Regions from separate parts of the Streptomyces sp. NPDC050147 genome, predicted to be linked through region 3. Evidence: riboswitches for the same ligand, from Rfam matches in the RefSeq annotation. Region 3 holds a riboswitch; each other region holds the start of a gene.
What was found. Region 3 has a riboswitch for thiamine pyrophosphate ahead of thiO (glycine oxidase ThiO). Riboswitches for the same ligand answer to the same signal wherever they lie in the genome.
Positions count from the first base shown of each region.

Region 1: linked by a shared signal. The riboswitch ahead of thiC (phosphomethylpyrimidine synthase ThiC) and the one ahead of thiO (glycine oxidase ThiO) in region 3 are both predicted to bind thiamine pyrophosphate.
Region 2: linked by a shared signal. The riboswitch ahead of AB0I94_RS18670 (thiamine ABC transporter substrate-binding protein) and the one ahead of thiO (glycine oxidase ThiO) in region 3 are both predicted to bind thiamine pyrophosphate.

Region 1 is NZ_JBFALJ010000010.1:69,295-77,165, reverse strand. Features, by position in the region: gene AB0I94_RS17480 (LacI family DNA-binding transcriptional regulator) at 168-1,289, shown strand; gene AB0I94_RS17475 (metallophosphoesterase) at 1,584-2,669, shown strand; gene AB0I94_RS17470 (hypothetical protein) at 2,851-3,726, shown strand; gene thiC (phosphomethylpyrimidine synthase ThiC) at 3,789-5,579, opposite strand; TPP riboswitch at 5,572-5,727, opposite strand; gene AB0I94_RS17460 (YibE/F family protein) at 5,799-7,223, shown strand; gene AB0I94_RS17455 (SsgA family sporulation/cell division regulator) at 7,367-7,804, opposite strand.
Region 2 is NZ_JBFALJ010000011.1:84,486-92,356, forward strand. Features, by position in the region: gene AB0I94_RS18640 (hypothetical protein) at 1-37, shown strand, start outside; gene AB0I94_RS18645 (VOC family protein) at 210-614, shown strand; gene AB0I94_RS18650 (LOG family protein) at 699-1,871, shown strand; gene AB0I94_RS18655 (maleylpyruvate isomerase family mycothiol-dependent enzyme) at 1,982-2,773, opposite strand; gene AB0I94_RS18660 (ABC transporter ATP-binding protein) at 2,866-3,921, opposite strand; gene AB0I94_RS18665 (iron ABC transporter permease) at 3,921-5,531, opposite strand; gene AB0I94_RS18670 (thiamine ABC transporter substrate-binding protein) at 5,594-6,679, opposite strand; TPP riboswitch at 6,772-6,889, opposite strand; gene rlmN (23S rRNA (adenine(2503)-C(2))-methyltransferase RlmN) at 6,910-7,871, opposite strand, start outside.
Region 3 is NZ_JBFALJ010000001.1:165,563-173,433, reverse strand. Features, by position in the region: gene AB0I94_RS00780 (sulfite oxidase-like oxidoreductase) at 1-136, shown strand, start outside; gene AB0I94_RS00775 (deoxyribonuclease IV) at 169-1,068, opposite strand; gene pknB (Stk1 family PASTA domain-containing Ser/Thr kinase) at 1,159-3,156, opposite strand; gene AB0I94_RS00765 (thiazole synthase) at 3,269-4,063, opposite strand; gene thiS (sulfur carrier protein ThiS) at 4,070-4,288, opposite strand; gene thiO (glycine oxidase ThiO) at 4,285-5,481, opposite strand; TPP riboswitch at 5,479-5,591, opposite strand; gene AB0I94_RS00750 (FAD-dependent oxidoreductase) at 5,723-6,943, shown strand; gene AB0I94_RS00745 (Rv2175c family DNA-binding protein) at 7,007-7,372, shown strand; gene thiE (thiamine phosphate synthase) at 7,461-7,871, shown strand, end outside.

The DNA.
Region 1 (7,871 bases), on a different contig from region 3:
ATTCAGCAGGCCCGTGCGCGGCATCAAGGGAGCGTCCACCTCAAGAGACGCCAACTCCCCTACAATCCAAGGCCGTTGCCCTACTTCGACCATGCAGAAACGTGCCTGTCAACGAGTGAATATGCGTCCGCACTACCCACCCCCATGAGCCCTACTATCGGCTCGCCATGACAGCAGCAGGGAACCACCAGGTGAGCCGAGCGGAGACCGCCCGCCGGGGCAACCGGCAGAGCCGAGCGGGCATCAGAGACGTCGCCGCCGCAGCCGGTGTCTCCATCACGACTGTCTCCGATGCTCTTAACGGCAAGGGCCGGCTCCCGGACGCCACCCGACGCCATGTCCGCGAGGTCGCCGAACGGCTGGGCTATCGCCCTTCCGCGGCGGCCCGAACGCTCCGTACCGGCAAGTCGGGCCTCATCGGCCTGACCGTGACGACCTACGGGGATGAACCTTTCACTTTCACCGAATTCGCGTACTTCGCGGAGATGGCCAGAGCCGCGACCTCGGCCGCGCTGGCCCGCGGCTACGCCCTTGTCATCCTGCCCGCCACCTCCCGGCGCAGCCCGGTCGACGTGTGGTCGAACGTCGCGCTCGACGGCACCGTCGTCGTCGATCCGTCCGACCACGACCCCGTCGTCAGCGAACTGGTGCGCCAGGGACTACCCGTCGTGTCCGACGGCCGTCCTGCCGGGTCCCTCCCGGTCACCGCCTGGGTCGACAACGACCACGAGGCGGCGGTTCTCGAGATCCTCGACCACCTCGCGGCGGCCGGAGCCCGCCGCATCGGGCTGCTCACCGGGACCACCACGGACACGTACACCCATCTGTCCACCACCGCCTATCTGCGCTGGTGCGAGCGCGTCGGCCAGGACCCGGTCTACGAGTCCTACCCGGCCCACGACCCGTGTGCCGGCGCGGTCGCGGCCGACCGGCTGCTCGCCCGGCCCGACCGGCCCGACGCCGTCTACGGCCTCTTCGACCCGAACGGCACCGATCTCCTCGCGGCCGCCCGCCGGTACGGACTGCGCGTCCCGGACGACCTGCTGCTGGTGTGCTGCAGCGAGTCCACGGTCTACGCCACCACCGAACCGCCCATCACCACCCTCTCGCTCAAACCGCGGCGCATCGGCACGGCCGTCGTCCAGCTGCTCATCGACGCCATCGAAGGCCTGGATTCTGGCCGGCCGGTCGAGCAGGTGATACCGACGGAGCTGATCGTGCGCACCTCGTCCGAGCGACGTCCACCGCGTACGACGGTCAGCCCACCCCGCTCACCCGAACCCGGTTGAGCGGCCCGCCCCCCGGGGAGAACCCCGTCAACAGGTCGTCAACCGGCTGCCAACCGGTTGCCCACCGGCCTTCGACCAGCACTACCGGACACGTCCCGGTCGTGACCTGGGGGGAAACCCCTACCCAATTCGGGAGAAAACCTCGGTGAACTGGGGTTCAGCACTGATTCACCACCCCTGGTGCACCACACAGTGCGAGCCGCATTCCTATGATGGGCGGACGACACCGAGGGCCGCTGCGACCAGGCAGTCCGATCTCGGTGCAGATGCGGCGCAATGGTGGTGGAGGGGTCGATGACTCAGGGGGCCGGTCAGGGACCCGATGTGCGGACGGCGACGTTGCGCGACTTCCGCGTTCCGGCGTACGTCCATGAGACCGGTCCGGTCCAGGGGGACCCGGCGGGCGCAGCGGTTCCGGGCGCCCCCGGGCAGGCCCCCGGGACGCTGGACGACGGCTATACCCCCACTCAGCGCGACCTGCCCGTCATCAACCGCGGCGACACCGTGCAAGTGGAGGTGCAGGCCATGCCCGAGCCTCCACAGGCGCCGGCGACCGACGAACACGGTCCGCTGTACGTGGTGGGTGATGTGCACGGCTATCTGGACGAGCTGCTCGCGGCCCTCCAGGAGCAGGGCCTCATCGACGCCGAAGGCGACTGGTCCGCGGGCAACGCGCGCCTGTGGTTCCTCGGCGACTTCACCGACCGCGGCCCGGACGGCATCGGCGTCATCGACCTCGTGATGCGCCTGTCCGCCCAGGCGGCGGCCGCGGGCGGCTACTGCAAGGCGCTGATGGGCAACCACGAGCTGCTCCTGCTCGGCGCGAAGCGGTTCGGCGACACCCCGGTCAACTCGGGAGCCGGTACGGCCACCTTCCAGGCCGCCTGGCTCCTGAACGGCGGCCAGAAGACCGACATGGAGCGCCTGGAGGACCACCATCTGCAGTGGATGGCCCGTCTCGACGCGATCGAGGCGGAGGACGGGCATCTCCTGATGCACTCCGACACGACCGCCTATCTGGATTACGGCGACTCGATCGAAGCCGTGAACGACACGGTCCGCGAGACCCTCACGCGCAATGACGCCGACGAGTGCTGGGACCTCTTCCGGAAGTTCACCAAGCGTTTCGCCTTCCGCGACGAGTCGGGCCCCCAGGCCGTACGCGAACTCCTCGACATGTACGGCGGCCATCGCGTCGTGCATGGCCACAGCCCCATCCCGTATCTGCTCGGCGATGTCGGCTCCGAGGACGACTCGGACGGCGGCGGTCCCGTCATCGAGGGCCCGCACATCTACGCAGGCGGCCTGGCCATCGCCATGGACGGCGGCGTGACCATGGCCGGAAAGCTGCTGGTCTGCCAACTTCCCTTGGATAACTGAGCGTTCGCGGGGCAGGCGCACCAATACAGGATCACGCTGGCCAGGGGGTCTATTTCTGGAAACCCCCTGTCACCGCGTGCCTTCACGGCTCTACCATCGGCTTATCCGTAGCAGGCTCCCCTCCGTTTCTGCCCGACGGCTCGCACCCATGCGAGCCCCAAGCCCTACGGAGCATCGGGGGATGCACATGAACAGCGCTCCACACCTGCTCAATGAGGACCGCCCCGAGTACGAGCGGATCCTCGATGAGGCGCTGCGCACGGCACCGACTCGTCCTGATCTCGCCGCGGTGGGCGAGCGGCTCAATCCCGAGCAGCTGCGCACCATGGCCCTGAACGCCACTGCGCTGATCACTGCCGCCGCCACGACCGAATACACGCACTATGTGAAGGTCCGCGAAGAACTGCGCGAAAGCGGATCTGCCGCACCATCCATCCGGGAGCGGAGCACCGAGGGTCCGGCGGAAGCCGGCTCCGGCGGCATCGGTCTCGCCACCACGATGGGGGAGGTCACCACCCAGGCTTCAGGGGCGGGGGCCATCGCCGTCGTCGCGGTGCTCGCACCGGTTCTCGCCGGGGCGGCCGCCGCGATCTTCCTGCTCGTGGGCTACATCCTGAAGATGCTCAACCCCGAGCCCGCCTTCGCGGAAACCCTGCTCACGGCAGGGTGGCTGTTCGGCGCGCTCACCGCAGGGGCCATCCTGATCGCCGCGATCGGCCTGCTCCTGACCGCCCTGCGCAACGGCGCCACGTCGCTCCAGGCCGGTCCGTACGGAGAACGGAACGAGGAGGTGGTTCGCGCCAGGGAAGCCTGGAGCGAGGCACTCATGGAGCGCGGCATCCTGCCGTTCCTGCGGGAGGCGCTCGCGGACCCGGGGACGGCGCACGCCGCTCGTACACCGTCGCCGGGCCCAGGCAACCGCATGCCGCAACTCGGCTACAACAGGCCGGGGTTCAGCAGCCCGGAGGGCGGCCCGGCGGCGGGACCGCGCCCGAGTTTCTCGAGCCCGGACTTCTCGAGCCCGGACTTCGGCGGTCCCGACCACAAGCCGGAGTAGTACGCGACGCTGCTTCGGGCGGGCGTGCTGCCCGCCCGAAGCACGGCGCGTGCCGGTATCGGTCAGTCGGCGATGGGCAGGTACACGCGGTTTCCGGCTGCCGCGAACTCCTTGGACTTCTGCTCCATGCCCGCCTCGATCTCGCCCCGCGTACCGCCGTGTTCACGCCGGATGTCGTGCGAGATCTTCATGCTGCAGAACTTCGGCCCGCACATCGAGCAGAAGTGTGCTGTCTTCGCGGGCTCCGCCGGCAGCGTCTCGTCGTGGAACTCCCGTGCCGTGACGGGGTCCAGGGCCAGGTTGAACTGGTCCTCCCAGCGGAACTCGAAGCGTGCGTCCGAGAGCGCGTCGTCCCAGTCCTGGGCGCCCGGGTGCCCCTTGGCGAGGTCCGCCGCGTGCGCCGCGATCTTGTACGTGATGACTCCGGTCTTCACGTCATCACGGTTGGGCAGGCCCAGGTGCTCCTTGGGCGTGACGTAGCAGAGCATCGCCGTGCCCCACCAGCCGATCATCGCGGCGCCGATGCCGGAGGTGATGTGGTCGTACGCGGGCGCGATGTCGGTGGTCAGCGGGCCGAGGGTGTAGAACGGCGCCTCCTCGCAGATCTCCTGCTGAAGGTCGATGTTCTCCTTGATCTTGTGCATCGGGACGTGACCCGGGCCCTCGATCATGGTCTGTACGTTATGACGCTTGGCGATCGTGTTGAGTTCCCCGAGGGTGCGCAGCTCGGCGAACTGCGCCTCGTCGTTGGCGTCCGCGATCGAACCGGGGCGCAGACCGTCGCCGAGCGAGTACGTCACGTCGTACGAGGCGAGGATCTCGCAGAGCTCCTCGAAGTTCTCGTAGAGGAAGCTCTCCTTGTGGTGCGCGAGACACCAGGCCGCCATGATCGAGCCACCGCGCGAGACGATGCCGGTCTTGCGGTTGGCGGTCAGCGGGACGTACGGAAGGCGCACGCCCGCGTGCACCGTCATGTAGTCCACGCCCTGTTCGGCCTGCTCGATGACCGTGTCCTTGTAGATCTCCCAGGTCAGCGCCTCGGCCTGGCCATCGACCTTCTCCAGGGCCTGGTAGAGCGGCACGGTCCCGATGGGGACGGGGGAGTTGCGCAGGACCCACTCGCGGGTGGTGTGGATGTTGCGCCCGGTGGACAGGTCCATGACCGTGTCGGCGCCCCACTTGGTCGCCCAGGTCATCTTGTCCACCTCCTCCTCGATGGAGGAGGTGACCGCGGAGTTGCCGATGTTGGCGTTGACCTTCACCAGGAACTTCTTGCCGATGATCATCGGCTCGATCTCCGGGTGGTTGACGTTGGCGGGGATCACCGCCCGGCCCGCGGCGACCTCGGCGCGCACGACCTCGGGGTCGAGGTTCTCGCGGATCCCGATGAACTCCATCTCGGGCGTGATCTCGCCACGGCGGGCGTACGCGAGCTGTGACACCGCCTGGCCCCCGCGGCCCCGGCGCGGCTGGCGCGGACGGCCGGGGAAGACCGCGTCGAGGTTCTTCAGGCCTCCGCGCGGCGAGGTGTGCTTGATCCCGTCGTCCTCGGGGCGGGGCGGGCGGCCCACGTACTCCTCGGTGTCGCCGCGGGCGATGATCCAGTTCTCGCGCAGCGGCGCGAGGCCCCTGCGGACGTCGGTGTCGATGGACTCGTCGGTGTACGGCCCCGAAGTGTCGTACAGGGTCACGGCCTTGCCGTTGGTGAGGTGCACCTGGCGGACCGGCACCCGCAGGTCGGGGCGCGAGCCCTCGACGTACGCCTTGTGCCAGCCGATGGACTTCCCGGCCTCCGCCTCGACGGTGTTCTCGTCGCTGCTGGAGGCAGGCGTGCGTGCGTCCGATGTGGTCATGAGACCTACTCCCTACGCCGGCATTACCCGGTAACAGGTTCGGCGGTCGACGCAGCGGATTCCGTACGGCTCGTGCACTTTTTGTGCCGCTTCGTACGGAGTTCAGCGCCCTCTCAGCCCGGTGCTCCGAGCTCCCGCGATTGCAAAGGTGACACCACGCTAGCGTCATGTCGGGCGCGCTGAACAGAGGGCCCCCTCCGTTCTTGCGATGATCGGTCAGTGACCACCACACAGCCGCCGTCCCAGCCGCCCGTCCCGAACCGTCCCCCGGACCCGCACGGGCACTCCCACAGCCACGGTCCTGCCGCGCCGGTATCGAAGCATCTGCGCAAGGTCATCGCCGCCGTGCTGATTCCTTTCGCCACGGCGGTGGTCGTGGGCCTCGCGGTGCTCTGGCCCGGCGGCGCGCCCGGCCATGAGCGCACCGGAGTCGGCTTCGACCGCCAGACCCAGTCGGCCGACGTGACGAAGGTGCAGGAGCTCCCCTGCAAGGACGTGAACGCCTCACAGACCCCGCCCAACGGTGACACCTCCACCGCCGAAGGGCAGTCCGCGGAGTCCCGCGCGAAGGGCATCTGCAAGAAGGCGACGATCGAGGTGACCAGCGGCAAGGACAAGGGCCGCACCTTCACCGAGATCGTCCAGCCGGACTCACCGCGGCAGTTGCGCCAGGGCCAGCAGGTGGTGGTCGCCTACGAGCCCACGGCCCCCGAGGCGCTGCAGTACGCGGTCACCGACGTGAACCGCAAGTTCCCCATGGCGCTGCTCGCCGGGATCTTCGCGCTCGCCGTCGTCGTGGTGGGACGGCTGCGCGGCGTCATGGCCCTGGTCGCCCTGGCGTTGAGCTTCCTGGTCCTGACGTTCTTCATCCTGCCGGCGATCCTGCAGGGCTCGAACCCGCTGGTCGTGGCGGTGATCGGGGCCAGCGCCATCATGCTGATCGCGCTCTACCTGTGCCACGGCCTCACAGCGCGTACGTCGGTCGCGGTCCTCGGCACGCTGATCTCACTGCTCCTCATCGGACTGCTCGGTTCGCTCTTCATCGGCTGGGCCTCGCTGACCGGCAACACGGACGACAACACCGGCCTGATCCACGGCCTGTACCCGTCCATCGACATGAGCGGCCTGTTGCTCGCCGGCGTCATCATCGGCTCCCTCGGCGTGCTCGACGACGTGACGGTGACGCAGACGTCCGCGGTCTGGGAACTGCACCAGGCCAACCCCACGATGGGGTGGCGCGGTCTGTACGGCGCCGCCATCCGCATCGGCCGCGACCACATCGCCTCGGTCGTCAACACCCTGGTGCTTGCCTACGCGGGCGCCGCGCTGCCCCTGCTGCTGCTCTTCTCCATCGCCCAGAGCAGCGTGGGCACCGTGGCCAACAGCGAGCTGGTGGCCGAGGAGATCGTGCGCACGCTGGTCGGCTCGATCGGCCTGGTCGCCTCTGTGCCGGTGACGACAGCGCTCGCGGCCCTGGTGGTCTCGGCTGACCGTTCGGCCGCCACAGCCCGGCCAGCGGGCGCGAACCACCCGGGAGGCACGAACCCCCCGGGCGCCACCGACGCGCACGGAGACGGTGCCACCCGCACGACTCCCGCCCCCAAGCAGAGCCGCGGCGGAAAGGGCCGCCGCCGCAAGGCCTGAACGGAAGAGGTGCCGCCGGAAGGCCAGGGCGTGCGGAAGGGACGCCGCCGCAAGGCCAGACCGGCCGATGCCGCAAGGCCAGAGCGGCCGATGCCACGAAATGCAGCAATCTGCCGTACGGCTGCGCCACTTGTCCTCCGGAGTCAGCCCGCGCTCTGCTCCTCGGCGAGGATCCGGTCCAGCGCCTCGTCCAGGTGTGTATCGAAGTCGGCGAGCGCCCGCTCCTGCCCCAGCGGAACCAGCTTGTCCGTACGGTCCAGGAAGGCGAGCAGCGGCGGAATCCCCACCCGGAACAGCGCCTGGTCCGTGGCGACCTGGAGCCGGATGAGCACCTCGTCCAGCAGCTCCGGGTCGGTGGGGGCGATGTGCACGTCCCCGTCACCGCACGCCCCGCCCACCCCGTCGACCAACAGCTCGCGACCGAAGGCCCAGGTCACCGGCGCGTCTCCGGGGAGGTGAAAGGTCAGCCGGACGGCGTAGGGATCGTCGGTTTCATATCGCAGCTCCACCGGGATGCGAAACGACAACTCCTCGGAAACGAGGAAGCTCATCATGACCTCTGCCTGGACCGACTCGCGCATCGCCCGCCTACCCCGTCGCTAAAGCTCGACTGGCCAGGAACCAACTCCCTGACACTCATGGCATCTT
Region 2 (7,871 bases), on a different contig from region 3:
GGTCGCCCAGCTGGCCGCGCTACCGCTCACGGGCTGAGGAGCCCTGCTCTCGAACTCGTTCGCACTCGGTCGAACTCGTGGGAAAAAAGATCCGCGAGGGGCGATGAGTTCTGCGTCGAACGTGCGTCTACCCCTCCGTAAGCACGCAGGAAGCACGTAGGACACCGAACACACGCGCCACGCGGAACCCACCCACCGGGAGACACCTCATGTACCAGCAGATGATCTTCGTGAACCTCGCCGTGAACGATGTCGACAGCTCGAAGAAGTTCTTCACGGAGCTCGGCTACACGATCAACCCGCAGTTCTCGACGGACGACTGCGCCTGTGTCGTGATCAGCGACACGATCGTCGCCATGCTGCTGAGCAAGCCGCGTTACCAGGACTTCACGAAGAAGCAGATCGCGGACTCGACGACGACCAGCGAAACGCTGCTCTGTCTGAGCGCCGAGAGCCGCGAGAAGGTCGACGAGCTGGTCGACAAGGCCGTGGCGGCCGGTGGCACGGAGGGCAAGACACAGGACTTCGGCATGATGTACGGCCGCGCCTTCGACGACCTGGACGGCCACACCTGGGAAATCATGTGGATGGACGAGTCCGAGGTCCAGGGCTGAGAGTCCGCGGCTTCGGGGGCGGGCGGGTCCGCGGCTTCGGGGGCTGAGGCCCATCGCCCGGCGCGGCCTGCTTAGCATGGGCGGATGCAGCCGACCCCCGCCCCCGCGCCCGCCCCCAGGCCGTCACCCCGACTCCCCGGCGGCGACCGGGAGATCGAGTCACTGGCGGAGTTCGACGAGATCGCCGCGGGCGGCTCCCTCGCCGGATGCCGCGTCCAGGCCATAGACCTGATGGCGCGTACGACCGTGTTGGGGGCCTGCGACGCCACGGGAGCGGTGTTCCTCGGCTGTGCGATGGAGCAGAGCGCGGTGGACGCGGTGCGAACCGCCGGGGCACTGGTGTTCCCACCCGTCCCCGGCCTGCCGTTCGACCCGTACCGCGGTCTTCTCTACACGCCGGAGGAACTCTTCGCGGGGCTTTCCGAGGGTGGTTACGAGGCGACTCCTGACGCCGGTGCGTACGCGTGGTTCCAGGAGACCAAGGCCGACGGCGACGTCTTCTCCTCGATGCTCCGGGCCATCCACGACGACTCGATCTCGGACGCCCTCGACGAACTGCTCGTCAGCGCGCGGGTGGTGGGCGTGATGGGCGGCCACGCGATGGCCCGTGGCACGGAGGCGTACGAGGGCGCCGCCCGGCTCGGCCGCTCGCTCGCCCGCGCCGGGTTCACGGTCGCCACCGGCGGCGGCCCCGGCGCGATGGAGGCCGCGAACCTGGGCGCGTACGCGTCCGTCTTCCGTGACGAGATGCTGGACGAGGCGCTCGAACTCCTCGCCAAGGCACCGTCGTTCACCCCCTCGGTCACCGAGTGGGCGCGGGCGGCCTTCGACGTCCGTGAGCGCTGGCCGTCCGGTGGCGCGTCGGTGGGCATTCCCACGTGGTTCTACGGCCACGAGCCGCCGAACGCCTTCGCCACCCACCTGGCCAAGTACTTCGCCAACGCCACCCGCGAGGACGGCCTCCTGGCCCGCTCGAACGCGGGTGTGATCTTCCTCCCGGGCGCGGCGGGAACGCTCCAGGAGATCTTCGACGCGGCCACGCCGAACTACTACGAGTCCCGTGGCGAACCGGCCCCGATGATCCTGGTGAACCGCGAACACTGGACGGAACGCCTCCCGGCGTGGCCACTGCTGCAGGCGCTGGCACGGGGCCGTTCGATGGAGCCGAAGATCGCCTTGGTGGACAGTGTGGAGGAGGCCCCGGCCGCACTGTCAGCCATCACGTCCGGCGGAGATTTCAGCCCGTCCGGCGTTTGAGGACAAACTCGGCGAAGCCGGTGATGACGGCCACTAAGGCCCCCGCGCCAGAGCGGCCCGCGGCGGAGCCGCACATGTCACAGCCGGGAAGGGGCGGGGTTGGGGACACATCACCCGAACGAGGCCCGCTCCAGCCAGAAGTCCAACAACTCCCGCTCCCCCAGGACCTCTACGGCCCCGCCATCCAGCGACCGCCGCCGGTAGAACGCGAGCAACACCTCGGTAAGCGGCCCCCGCAGAGCAACCGTGGCCTTCTCATGCCCCCGCCGCCACGCGAACCCGTCCTCACCGAACTCGATGACCCACTCGGCGTTCAACCCCGCAGGCGCATCCGTCGCATGCAAATGGATACTGCGCCCCGCACCCCTCAACTCTGCGGCACTGTCCCCCGGGTCAGACCGCTGCACATGCCGCACGATCTCCAGCCACTCATCAATCGCGTCGGCGGCGACATCCGGCGCGATCTCATACGCGACACCCGCGGCGATCGCCGCGTCCGCACGGTGAATGGCCACCTCGTGCGTCATGCGCCGCGCCCAGAACCCGGCGTTCTGCGGCTCGGCCCAGGTCCACACCGGGGTATCGGCGCGCGCGGCGGAGAACGTCTCGCCGACCAGCTCGGCGGTCTCGGCCAGCCAGGCGTCGAGGGCGGCGGGATCGTCGCCCTCGGGGCCCCGGATGCCCGGGACGTCCTCCTCGGGGATGTCCCCCGTGGCCCGCGTGCCCACCAGCCGCTCGGCCCAGCGCACGGCGCCACCCACATGCCGGGCGAGGTACCCCAGCGTCCACTCCGGACACGTCGGCACGGTGACCGACAGGTCCGCCCCGGCCAGCGTGTCCCTCAAGAGGCCCAGCTGGACCATGACTTCGGCGCGGTGGCGGTCGTACTCCCATGTCGTCATGGGCCGAACCCTAGGCAGATCCCGCGGCGCCCACACCTCAATAACGCCGCGGCCCCTCTCAGCCCAGAACCCGCCCCGGCCCAGAACCCGGCTCAGCCCAGAACCACGACATCTCCCGCGTCGAACGCGACCCCCACCGTCTCCCCCACCCCAGGCGCGTCCCGCAACGCACAGGCCGCCTCGAGCCGCGGCCCGGTCCGAGGCTCCAGGTGGACGGCGACATGCGTACCCCGGAAGGTGCGCGCCGTCACCACACACGGCAGCCCCTCATCGGCAGGCACGAGCCGCACCCCGGCCGGCCGCACCAGCAGCCGGCACCGTCCGCCCTCCGCGCCCCCAGAGTTCTCCGGCACCGGAACCTTGCCCCAGGCGGTGTCGGCCACGTCACCGGCCACCGTCGCGTCGACGATGTTGTCGAAGCCCAGGAACCGCGCCACGAACTCGTCCGCCGGATGCCGCCAGACCTCAAGTGGCGTACCGGACTGGGCGATCCGCCCGTCCCGCATCACCACGACCCGGTCCCCGAGCGCGAACGCCTCGCCCTGGTCGTGCGTGACCGCAAGGACCGTCGTACCCAACTCGTCGAAGAGCTCGCGGAGTTCGACCACGAGGCGCTCCCGCAGCGAACGGTCGAGCTGCCCGAGCGGTTCATCGAGCATCAGCAACCGCGGCCTCGGCGCGAGCGCCCGCGCGAGAGCCACCCGCTGCTGCTCTCCACCCGAGAGCGAGGCGACAGCCCGGCGCTGGGCACCCGGCAGCCCCACCAGTTCGAGCAACTCGGCCACCCGGTCGGCCTGTTCTCCCCGGGACGCCCCACGCATGCGCAGCCCGAAGGCGACATTGCCCGCTACGTCGCGCTGCGGAAACAGCTGATGGTCCTGGAACATCAGGCCGACCCCACGCTTGTGCGCGGGCACGCCCCGCTGATCGCGGCCGTCGAGCAGAATCCGCCCGGCGTCGAGCTCCTGGAGGCCCGCGACCGCGCGCAGCAGCGTCGACTTGCCGCTGCCGCTGGGCCCGAGGACGCACACGATCTCGTGCTTGTCGACCGCGAGCCCGACCCGGTCGAGCACGGCACGCGCCCCGAACCGCACCGTCGCATCGGCCAGCGTCAGCAGCCCCGCACCCGCGCCTACACCCGCACTCATCAGAACTCCCCAGTCGTCCGGTCGGTACGGAGCCGTTCGAGCAGCAGCAGCGACACCGCGCACACCACCATCAAGATCGTCGAAAGTGCCATCGCCTGCCCGTAGTTGAGCTCGCCCGCCCGCCCCAGGAGCCGCGCCACCGCGACCGGAAGGGTCGGGTTGTCCGGCCGCGCGATGAACACGGTCGCGCCGAACTCCCCCAGGGACACGGCGAAGGCGAACCCGGCGGCGATGAGCAGCGCCCTGCGCACCATCGGCAGGTCGACCTCCCGCCACGCCCGCAGCGGCGAGGCTCCGAGCACGGCGGCCGCCTCACGCAGGCGTCCGTCCACCGCACGCAGGACGGGAAGCATGGTGCGTACGACGAAGGGCACGCCCACCAGCGCCTGCGCGAGCGGCACCAGAATCCACGTCGCCCGCAGGTCCAGCGGCGGCTTGTCCAGTGTGATCAGGAAGCCGAAGCCGACCGTCACCGCGGACACCCCGAGCGGCAGCATCAGCAGCGCGTCGAAGCCGCGCACCAGGCGACCGGCTCTCCGGGTGAGCGCCGCCGCGGCGAGCCCGCCGATCACCAGGGCGATGGCGGTGGCGGCGAGCGCGTACTGCAGCGAATTCCAGACGGCCTCGATCGGCGGGACGAGGAACGCCCCGCCGTCCGCCGATGTCAGCTCCCTGAAGTACGTGAAGCCGTAACCGTCGGGCCCGCTCAGCGACCGCTCGATCAGCACTCCGAGCGGCAGCAGGATCAGCACGGCGATCGTGACCATGACCCCGGCGAGCAGCGTCCACTGCCCCGCGCCGCGCGGTCGCCGCGCGACCGCGGAGGCGTCGACCAGCTTCAGGGCGGTCTCCCGCCTGCGCACGGTCCACGCGTGCACGGCGAGGATCACGCCGACCGCCGCGAACTGCACGATGGTCAGGACGGCGGCCGTCGACAAGTCGAGAAGCTGGGCGGTCTGCCGGTAGATCTCGACTTCGAGCGTGGAGTACGCGGGCCCGCCGAGGATCTGCACGACACCGAACGAGGTGAACGTGAACAGGAAGACCATGAGGGACGCCGCGGCGACCGCGGGACCGAGCGCGGGCAGGGTCACCGTCCGCCAGGCGGTCCACCGCGAGGCGCCGAGCATCCGCGCGGCCTCCTCCTGACGCGGGTCGAGCTGCGACCAGAGCCCGCCGACGGTCCGTACGACAACGGCGTAATTGAAGAAGACATGCGCGAGCAGAATCGCCCACACGGTGGTGTCGAGCCGCACGCCCCACATCTCGTCGAGCAGCCCGCCCCGGCCGAGCAGCGCGAGGAACGCCGTCCCGACGACGACCGTCGGCAGCACGAACGGCACCGTGACGACCGCCCGCAGGATCTGCTTGCCCCTGAACTCGAAGCGCGCGAAGACGTACGCGCCGGGGAGCGCGATCAGCAGCGTGAGCGCGGTCGAGGCGAGCGCCTGCCAGGTGGTGAACCACAGCACGTGCCGGACGTCGGACTGCCCGATGACGTCCGCGATCCGCCCGAACTGCCACTGTCCGCCCACCTTCAGGCCGCGCGCGACGATCGCGGAGACCGGATAGGCGAAGAAGACCGCGAAGAAGGCGACGGGCACGGCCATCAGGCCGAGCCGCGCCGCGCTCCCTCGGGTGGATCCCTTACGGTCCTTGCGGGCCGGGTCCTTTACTTCAGTACGAGCGAGGTCCACGACTTGACCCACTGCTCGCGGTTGTCGGCGATCTTCTTCGGGGCCATGGTCTCCGGCTTGTCGATCTTCGCGCCGTGCTCGACGAACAGCTGGGGCAGCTCGGCGTTCTCGCGCACAGGGTTCACGAACATGTTCAGCGGCATGTCCTCCTGGAACTCGCTGCTGATCAGGAAGTCGAGCAGCGCCTTGCCGCCCTTCTCGTTCCCGGCGTTGCTCAGCAGACCCGCGTACTCGACCTGCCGGAAGCAGGTACCGGTCGCGACGCCGGTCGGCGCCTCCTTGGGCTGCGGCTTGGCGTAGAGCACCTCGACGGGCGGCGACGAGGCGTAGGAGACGACGAGCGGCCGCTCACCCTTGGCCTTCTTGCCGCCCGCGGAGCCGGAGAACTCCTCGTTGTACGCCTGCTCCCAGCCGTCGACGACCTTGACGCCGTTGCTCTTGAGCTTCTTCCAGTAGCCCTGCCAGCCCTCGTCGCCGTACTGGGCGGCGGTGCCGAGCAGGAACCCGAGGCCGGGCGACGAGGTCGAGGCGTTCTCGGTGACCAGCAAGTCCTTGTAGGCGGGCTTGGTCAGATCCTCGAAGGACTTCGGCGGCGCCAGCTTCTTGTCGGCGAAGTACTTCTTGTCGTAGTTGACACAGATGTCGCCACTGTCGACGGGCGTGACCCGGTGCTTGCCCTGATCGACGCGGAACTGCGGAAGAACCTGATCTGAGCCCTTGGCCTCGTACGACTGGAAGAGGCCGTTGTCGAGCGCGCGGGAGAGCAGGGTGTTGTCGACGCCGAAGAAGACATCGCCCTGCGGGTTGTCCTTCGACAGGATCGCCTTGTTCACGGCGGCACCCGCGTCCCCGTCCTTGAGGACGTTGACCTTGTAACCGGAGCTCTTCTCGAACGCCTTCAGTACGTCCTTGGAGACGTTGAAGGAGTCATGGCTGACCAGCGTGACGCTCTTGGAGTCGGCCTTGTCGCCGCTGTCGGACGAGCTGCCGCACGCGGAGAGCGCGACGAGCCCGAGGGCAGCCGCGATCGCGGTGACGGTGATCTTCTTGGTGGTGCTCACTGAGTTCAACTGAGTTCATTCCTCCTGGAGTGACCAGGAAGAGACGCGGCCCTGCCCGCGGACCGGAAGGGGCCGCGGGCAGGGCGCAACAGCTTGAGTGATGACCGAACTTCCTACCCGGAATGACCCGGGCAAGGTTCAGAGGGTCTGCGGCCAACCTGTCCTTGGCTGCCGCACTCTCAGCGCTGTGGCGCTCCCCTGTCGGAATATGAAGATGTCTTCCGGCCAGACTAACGCTCGGACGCGGCGAGCTGACCGCACGCCCCGTCGATCTCCTGACCACGGGTGTCACGAACCGTGACAGGCACCCCATGAGCGGCGATGGCGTCCACGAAGGCCTTCTCGTCCTCCGGCCGCGATGCCGTCCACTTCGAGCCCGGCGTCGGGTTCAGCGGGATCAGGTTCACGTGCACGGGCTTGTTCTTGAGCAGCCGCCCGAGCCGGTCACCGCGCCAGGCGTGGTCGTTGATGTCCCGGATCAGCGCGTACTCGATGGAGAGGCGGCGCCCCGACTTGGCGGCGTACTCCCAGCCCGCCTCAAGCACCTCACGCACGTTCCACCGCGTGTTCACGGGTACGAGGGTGTCGCGGAGCTCGTCGTCGGGCGCGTGCAGCGAGATGGCGAGGCGGCACTTGAAGCCCTCGTCGGCGAACCGGTGGATGGCGGGCACCAGGCCGACCGTCGACACGGTGATGCCGCGCTGCGAGAGACCGACGCCGTCAGGCTCGGGGTCCGTGAGCCTGCGGATGGCACCGGTCACGCGGTTGTAGTTGGCGAGCGGCTCACCCATCCCCATGAAGACGATGTTCGAGAGCCGCGCCGGGCCGCCCGGGATCTCTCCGTCCCTGAGCGCCCGCATCCCGTCCACGATCTGGTGCACGATCTCGGCGGTCGACAGATTCCGGTCGAGTCCGGCCTGCCCCGTCGCACAGAACGGGCAGTTCATCCCGCAGCCGGCCTGCGACGAGATGCACATCGTCACGCGGTCCGGATAGCGCATGAGCACGGACTCGACGAGCGTCCCGTCGAACAGGCGCCACAGCGTCTTGCGGGTGGTGTCGTCGTCACAGCTGATGTGCCGCACCACGGACATCAGCTCGGGAAGCAGCGCTTCCTGGAGCTTTCCGCGCGCACCGGCGGGAATGTCGGTCCACTGCTCCGGGTCGTGCGCGTACCGCGCGAAGTAGTGCT
Region 3 (7,871 bases):
GGTCCGTGGCGTCGAGTACATGACCGCCGACCGCCGCGGCTTCTGGGAGGAGCGCGGCTATCACAACGTCGGCGACCCGTGGACCGAGCAGCGCTACTCGTACCAGGAAGAGCCCGGGGACGGCCCCGAGCTCTGATCTCCTGGCGGCTGCGCGTCCATCGCTCCCGCCTAGCTGCCCCTGAGCTCCTTCAGGCGCGCCACGTCCGCCGCGTGCCCCTCCTTGCCGCCGGGCGTCTCGATGACCAGCGGCACGTTCTCGGTCGCGGGGTGAAGCATCAGCTCGCGGAAGGGCTCCTCGCCGATGTGGCCGGTGCCGATGTTCTCGTGACGGTCCTTGTGGGCGCCCGCCACGTCCTTGGAGTCGTTGGCGTGCACCAGCTTCAGGCGGCCCTCGCCGACGGTGTCCACGAGGAGGTCCAGGGTCTGCTTCATGCCGCCGGGCCCTGCCAGGTCGTGGCCCGCCGCGAAGATGTGGCAGGTGTCCAGGCAGATCCCCAGCTTCGGGTGGGCGTCCAGCGCCTCGAAGTACGGGCCGAAGTCCCAGGTGCGCGAGCAGAGAGAGAAGCCCTGTCCCGCCGTCGACTCCAGAAGCAGGAACGGGTCGTCGTCGTGCGTCAGCTCGTCCAGCAGCGGCAGCATCCGGTCGCGCACCTGCTTCAGGGCGACGGCGCGGTCCCGGCCGCCGGTCGCGGAGCCGGTGTGCACGACGACGCCGAGCGCGCCGATCGCGCGGGCCCGGCGCAGCGAGTGGCGCAGGGACTCCACGGACTTCTCGACGGTCGCCTCGGTGTGCGAGCCGAAGTTGATGAGGTAGGGCGCGTGGACGTACGCGGGAATCCCCTCGGCGGCGCAGGCCGCGCGGAACTCCTCGTCCTGCTTCGGGTTGCCGGGCGGCGTGGCCCAGCCCCGCGGGTTGGCCACGAAGACCTGGACGGCCTCGGCGCCCAGGTCACGGGCGTACGAAAGCCCCACGGAGGCGAGACCGCCGGCCACGGGGACGTGACCGCCGACGGGGTTGCGGGGCAAGGTGCCGCGGGACGGGGTGCTGGGGGACTTGTTGCTGCTCACACGCTCAAGGGTGGCATGCGCGCGTGAGTGTCCCGTCAATGGATCAAGGGGCCAAGGGGCCAAGGGGTCAACGGGAGACGGATCGAGGGGTCAACGGATCTCGATGGTGATCGTGGAGCCCTTGGGAGCCTTGTCGCCACCCTCGACGGACTGGCCCTTCACGGTGTCCCCGAAGAGGCCGAGCAGGCCGCGGTCCTCGTCGACGTCGAACCCGGCGTCCTCCAGCTCCCCCTTGGCGTCGTCGACGCTCATGCCCTCGACGTCCGGGACCTCGATCATCTCCGGGCCCTTGGACAGCGTCAGCTTGACCGTGTCGCCCTCGGCGAGCCGCTTCTGGTCCTCCCTGGGGGACTGGTCGACGACCGTGCCCTTGTCCTCGTCGGAGTGGACCCGCTTCGGCGCGATCTCGACCTTCAGGCCCAGGTCCTCCAGCTCGGCGGTCGCATCCGCCTGGGAGTCGCCCGTCACGTCGGGGACGTCGACCTCGGGTCCCTTGCTGAGGGTGATCGCGATGGCGGAGCCCGCCTTGCGCTTGGTGCCCGCCTCCGGGTCCGTGCCGATCACGGAGCCCTTGCGGACGTCCTCGCTGAAGGCCTTGTTCGTCATCCCGGGAGCGAGCCCGGCGTCCTCGAGCTTGTTCTTCGCCTCGGACAGGGGCGCGCCCTTCAGGCTGGGGACCTTGACGATCTCGGGGCCCCTGGACACGGTCAGCGTCACACTGCCGTTGTCACGGATGCGCTCGCCCGCCTCGGGTTCGGTGGCCATGACCGTGCCGCGCTTGTCGGTGTCGCTGTACGCGCGCTTGACGTCCTTCACGTCGAGCCCGGCTTCGCCGAGGCGCTTCTTGGCCGCCGACTCGGTCTTCGCCAGGAGCGGGGGGACCTTCGTGAACTGGCCGGAGTTGATGTACCAGACCCCGGCGCCGAGGCCGAGCGCGAGGAGCACGGCGGCGACCACCGCCAGCGTGCGGCGGCGCGGATCGGCGAGCCTGCGGCGCGGGGCGGCCGGCGGCGCGGGCGGCGGCGACGCGAGGATGCTCGTGCGGTTGAGCTGGTCCTGCTGGTTCTGCCGGTCCTCGTCGCCGTCCGTGGGCAGCGGCAGCTGCACGGACCGCCCCGCGCGCGGGATCACGCTCGTGCGGTCGTCCGAGTTGTCGTGGCCGGCTTGACCGGCTTGACCGGCGTGACCGTCGTGGCCGGACTCCGCCGCGAGTGCCTGTGGCGGCACCGCGTCGAGCTGCTCGGCGGAGAGCGCGGCGTGCGCCGCCCTGGTCTGCCCCAGGAGCGCCACCGCGTCGTACGGACGGACATCGGGCGTGCGGGCGGTGGCGGAAGCCACCAGCTCGTCGAGTTCGACGGCGAGACCAGGGACGGCCGCCGACGGGGGCGGCACGTCCTCGTGGAGGTGTTGGTAGAGCACCTGGGCGGGCGACTCACCGGAGTGCGGCTTGGCGCCGGTCAGCATTTCGTAGAGCACGACGCCGCACGCGTACACATCCACGCGCGTGTCGGCCGTGCCGTGCTCTATCTGCTCGGGAGCGAGATAGGAGACGGTGCCGAGGACCGTACCGGTCGTGTTCGTGACGGTGTCCACCGCGCGTACGAGGCCGAAGTCGGCGACCTTGACCCGGCCGTCGTCCCCTATGAGGACGTTCTCCGGCTTCATGTCGCGGTGCACGAAGCCGGCGCGGTGCGCGGCGCCGAGCGCGGCCAGGACCGGCTCCAGGATGTCGAGGGCCGCGCGCGGCTGCAGGGCGCCGCGCTCGCGGAGCACGTCACGCAGGGTGCATCCGGCGATGTACTCCATCGCGAGGTAGACGTACGCCCCGTCGGCGCCCTGGTCGTACACCCCCACCACGTTCGGGTGCGAGAGCCGGGCGATCGACTTCGCCTCGCGGATGAAGCGGTCGACGAACGAGACGTCGGCGGCCAGCGTGGGGTGCATCACCTTGAGCGCGAGCACGCGGTCGAGGCGGGTGTCCACGGCCCGGTAGACCGTGGCCATCCCGCCGACCGCGATGCGCCCGTCCACGCGATAGCGGCCGTCGAGCACCTGCCCGATGAGCGGGTCCTGAAGGGTCGTGTCCACGCAGGGAGTCTACGAGCCACCGCCGACACCGCTGCCCGCCCGGGCACGCTCGCGCCTCGACTGCAGCCGACCTGTGACAGGCACGCGACGAGCGGTGACAGGCACGCGACGCTCAGAAGGCGGGCCGCTCCGGGTCGAGCCGGGCCATCCCCTCCACGGGCGACGACGCCTCGGCGAAGTGCCGCCGGGGAATGCGCCCCGCCCGGTACGCGAGCCGCCCCGCCTCGACCCCGTGCCGCATGCCCTCGGCCATCAGGACCGGCTCCTGCGCCCGCGTCACGGCGGAGGCGAGCATCACACCGGCGCACCCCAGCTCCATGGCGAGCGCCGCGTCGGAGGCCGTCCCCGCGCCCGCGTCCAGGATCACCGGCACGCCCGCGCGCTCGACGATCAGCTGGAAGTTGTGCGGGTTGCGGATGCCGAGCCCGGACCCGATCGGAGAGCCGAGCGGCATGATCGCCGCGCACCCCGCGTCCTCCAGCTTCCGGGCGAGGACCGGGTCGTCGTTCGTGTACGGGAGGACCGTGAAGCCGTCGTCCACGAGAGTCTCCGCGGCGTCGATGAGCTCGATCGGGTCGGGCAGCAGCGTGCGCTCGTCCGCGATGACCTCCAGCTTGACCAGGTCGGTGCCGAGCGCCTCCCGCGCGAGCCGGGCGGTCAGGACGGCCTCGCCCGCGGTGAAGCAGCCCGCCGTGTTCGGCAGGACGCGGATGCCGAGCCGCTCGAGGACGGAGAGCACCGAGCCCTGCACTGCGGGATCCAGGCGGCGCATCGCCACCGTCGTCAGCTCCGTACCGGAGGCGACGAGAGAACGTTCGAGCACGTCGAGGCTGGGCGCACCGCCCGTACCCATGATCAGGCGGGAGGAAAGCGTGAGCCCGCCGATGACGAAGGGGTCGTCTGCCATGTCGGTTCAGCCTCCTTGGACGGCGGTGAGGACCTCGACGCGGTCCCCGTCGGCGAGCGGGGTGGTCGCCCACCGCGCGCGCGGGACGACGGTTTCGTTGAGCGCGGCGGCGACCCCGGAGGGGGCCGCGGTCAGCGTGGCGACGAGGGCTTCGAGCGTGGTGCCCGCGGCCACATCGCGTGCTTCTCCGTTCACGGAGACGGCTGTAACGGCTGGGAGAGTCATGCGGGCTGCTCCATGGAACGCTGCGTAAGGGGGTTACCGGCAAAGCGCAGGGGGGTGAACTCCCGCGCTTCGTCGGGCAGTTCACCGGTGGTGAGGGCATGGGCCAGTACGTCGCCGGTGACGGGCGTCAGCAGGACGCCGTTGCGGTAGTGCCCGGTGGCCAGCTGGAGGCCGGGGAGCGCGGTCGGGCCGAGCAGCGGCGCGTTGTCGGGGGAGCCGGGGCGCAGGCCCGCGCGGGTCTCCGTCAGCGGCAGTTCCGTGATGCCGGGTACGAGTTCGTGGGCGTCCCGAAGGAGCTCGTACACGCCGCCGGCCGTGACCGTCGTGTCCCAGCCGAGCTCCTCGCTGGTCGCGCCCACGACGAGCTCGCCGTTCTCGCGCGGCACCAGGTAGACGTGGCTGCCGCGCACCACGGCGCGCACGGTGCGGCTCAGGAACGGCGCGTACCGCCGCGGCACCGTGAGCCGCAGCACCTGGCCCTTCACGGGGCGCACGGGCGGCAGGACGCCCTCCGGGACCCCCGCCAGGCGCCCGCTGAGGCTGCCCGCCGCGAGCACGGTCTGACCGGCCTCCAGAGCGGTGCCGTCGGCGAGCACGACGCCGGTGGCCCGGTCGCCGGCCACCGACAGACGCTGCGCCCACGCGTGGTGGAAGACCACGCCCGCCCGCTCGCAGGCCACGAGGAGCGCCGCCGCGAGCCTGCGCGGGTCGACCTGATGATCGCCGTCGACCCGGAGGCCGCCCCGGACGCCCGGCGCGAGCATCGGCTCAAGGCGGCGGCACTCACGCCCGCTCAGCCACTCCGAGGCGAGCCCCGACTGCTGCTGAAGCGTGTGCAGCTCGCGCAGATGGGCACGGTCGTCGGAGTCGAGCGCGACGGCGAGCGTGCCGCACGCGCGGTAGCCGAGTTCGCGGCCGCTCGCCTCCGTCAGCTCGGCGGCGAACTCGGGATAGCGCCGCGCGGAGGCCACATTGAGGCCGAGCAGCGTCTGCTCCCCGTAGTGCAGCTCGGTGACGGCGGCCAGCATGCCCGCGGCCACCTGCGCCGCGCCGCCGCCGGGTTCGGGGTCCACGACGGCGACGGACAGGCCGCGCTGTGCCGCCCGCCAGGCCGTGACCAGGCCGATGATGCCGCCCCCGACGACAAGGACATCGGTCGTGCTCGTCGTACGGGGTGGTGTAGGTGGATGCATGGGTGTCCAGCCCCTCCCTTCGCCGGCATGACCCGGATCAGGTTCGTACGGTCGGAGGCCGTCCAGCCTCCCTCTCAGCCCGGTGCGTCCGGGCTCCCGCGAGTGCTCTGCACCGGCCACCCTAGCCCCTGGCGTTCGGCGGCAGTAGGGGGAGCTGTCCGGGTATGAGCAGTGACGGTGTGTCAGAGATCTCCTGGTCGAGCTCTGAGGTACGCCTCGTGCGCCGCCCTACAGTGATCGAGTGAGCGAGCAGCAGAGGCAGGAAGAGCGCCGGGTGGTCATCGTCGGCGCGGGGATGGCCGGGGTGCAGACCGCCGTGGCCCTGCGCGAGCAGGGGTTCGCCGGTGCGGTCACCCTGATCGGCGCGGAGCCCCACCAGCCGTACGACAGGCCGCCGTTGTCCAAGGCCGTGCTGCTCGGCAAGGCGGAGGGCTCCGCCTTCGACATCGACTTCGAGGCGCTCGGCATCGGCCTGAGCCTGGGCCACGAGGTCACGGGCGTCCGCCCGGCGGACCACGAACTGGACACCGCCCGCGGCCCGGTTCCCTACGACGCCCTGGTCATCGCCACCGGCGCCGAACCGATCCTGCTGCCCGGCGCCTCCGGAGTCCCCGGCGTCCACCTGCTGCGCACGCTCGACGACGCCGAGCGGCTGCGGCCCGTGCTCGCCGAGCAGCACCGCATCGTGGTCGTCGGCGCGGGCTGGATCGGCGCCGAGTTCGCGACCGCCGCACGCGAGGCGGGCTGCTCGGTCACCGTGGTCGAGGCCGCGGAGCGACCGCTGGCCGGGGCGCTGCCCGCGGAGGTCGCCGCCCCGATGGCGGCCTGGTACGCCGACTCCGGCGCCGAACTGCGCACCGGCGCGCGCGTGGACCGCGTCGAGCCCGGCAGTGTGCTCCTGGCCGACGGCACCCGGCTGCCCGCGGACGCGGTGGTCGTCGGCATCGGCGCACGCCCCGCCACGGGATGGCTCGCGGACTCCGGCATCGCGCTGGGCGCCCACCGGGAGATCCTCGCCGACGACCACCTGCGCACGTCGGAGCCCGATGTGTACGCGGTCGGCGACTGCGCCTCCTTCCCTTCGGGAAGATATGGCGAGCGTCTCCTCGTCCACCACTGGGACAACGCCCTCCAGGGGCCGCGCACGGCGGCGGCGAACATCATCGGCGAGACCCCTTCGGCGTACGACCCCGTCCCGTACTTCTGGTCCGAGCAGTTCGGCCGCTTCGTCCAGTACGCGGGCCATCACGCGTCCGCCGACGAGCTGGTGTGGCGCGGTGACCCCTCGGGCGTGGCCTGGACCGTGTGCTGGCTGCGGCAGGGGGCCCTGGTGGCCGTCCTCGCGGTGGGCCGCCCCAGGGACCTGGCGCAGGGCCGCAAACTGATCGAGGCGAGCGCCCGCCTCTCCGCCGAGCTGGCGTCGGACCCCTCGGTTCCGCTGAAGAAGGCACTGCGGCCGTAGCGGTGCCGCACGACCGGAGCCTCTGCTCGGCCGTTGTCGGTGCCCGGAGATACGCTTGACCCCGTGACCGAGATTGACGCAAAGACTGATGCTCTCGTCCCCGAGTGGCTCCACCTTCCCGACATCGCAGAAATGCTCGACGTCGAGGTGACGCGTGTGCGCCAGCTGGTCAAGGAGGGCCAGCTGATCGCCGTGCGCCGTGGTGAGAACCGCGCGCTCGCGGTGCCGGCCGCCTTCATCGACGGCGACAAGATCGTCAAGGGCCTCACCGGCACCCTGACGCTCCTGCGGGACGACGGCTTCAGCGACGAAGAGATGCTGGAGTGGCTCTTCACTCCCGACCCGACCCTGCCCGGCACCCCCGCGCAGGCCCTGAGCGAGAATCGCGGCACGGAGGTGAAGCGCCGCGCCCAGGCGCTCGCCGTCTGACCGAAACGGAAAACCGTCGCGCGCGGGCCGCGCGTCCCTCCGGGGACGCGTGGCCCGCGGGCCACCGACGACCGGGGGGACCTCTTCCATGGCCACCAAGCCTGCCCGCGAGCAGCTCGCCGACGCCCGCCTCTACCTGTGTGTGGACGCCCGCAAGCGCCAGGGAGACCTCCCCGAGTTCCTCGACGCCGTCCTCGGCGGCGGCGTCGACATCGTGCAGCTGCGGGACAAGGGCATGGAGGCCGCCGAGGAGCTCGAACACCTCCAGGTCTTCGCCGACGCCGCCCGCCGGCACGGCAAGCTCCTCGCGGTGAACGACCGCGCGGACGTCGCGCACGCCATCGGCGCCGACGTGCTGCACCTGGGACAGGGCGACCTGCCCGTGCCCGCGGCCCGCGCCGTCCTCGGCCAGGACGTTCTCATCGGCCGCTCCACGCACGCGGACACCGAGGCCGCCGCCGCGGCGACGCAGGACGGCGTGGACTACTTCTGCACCGGC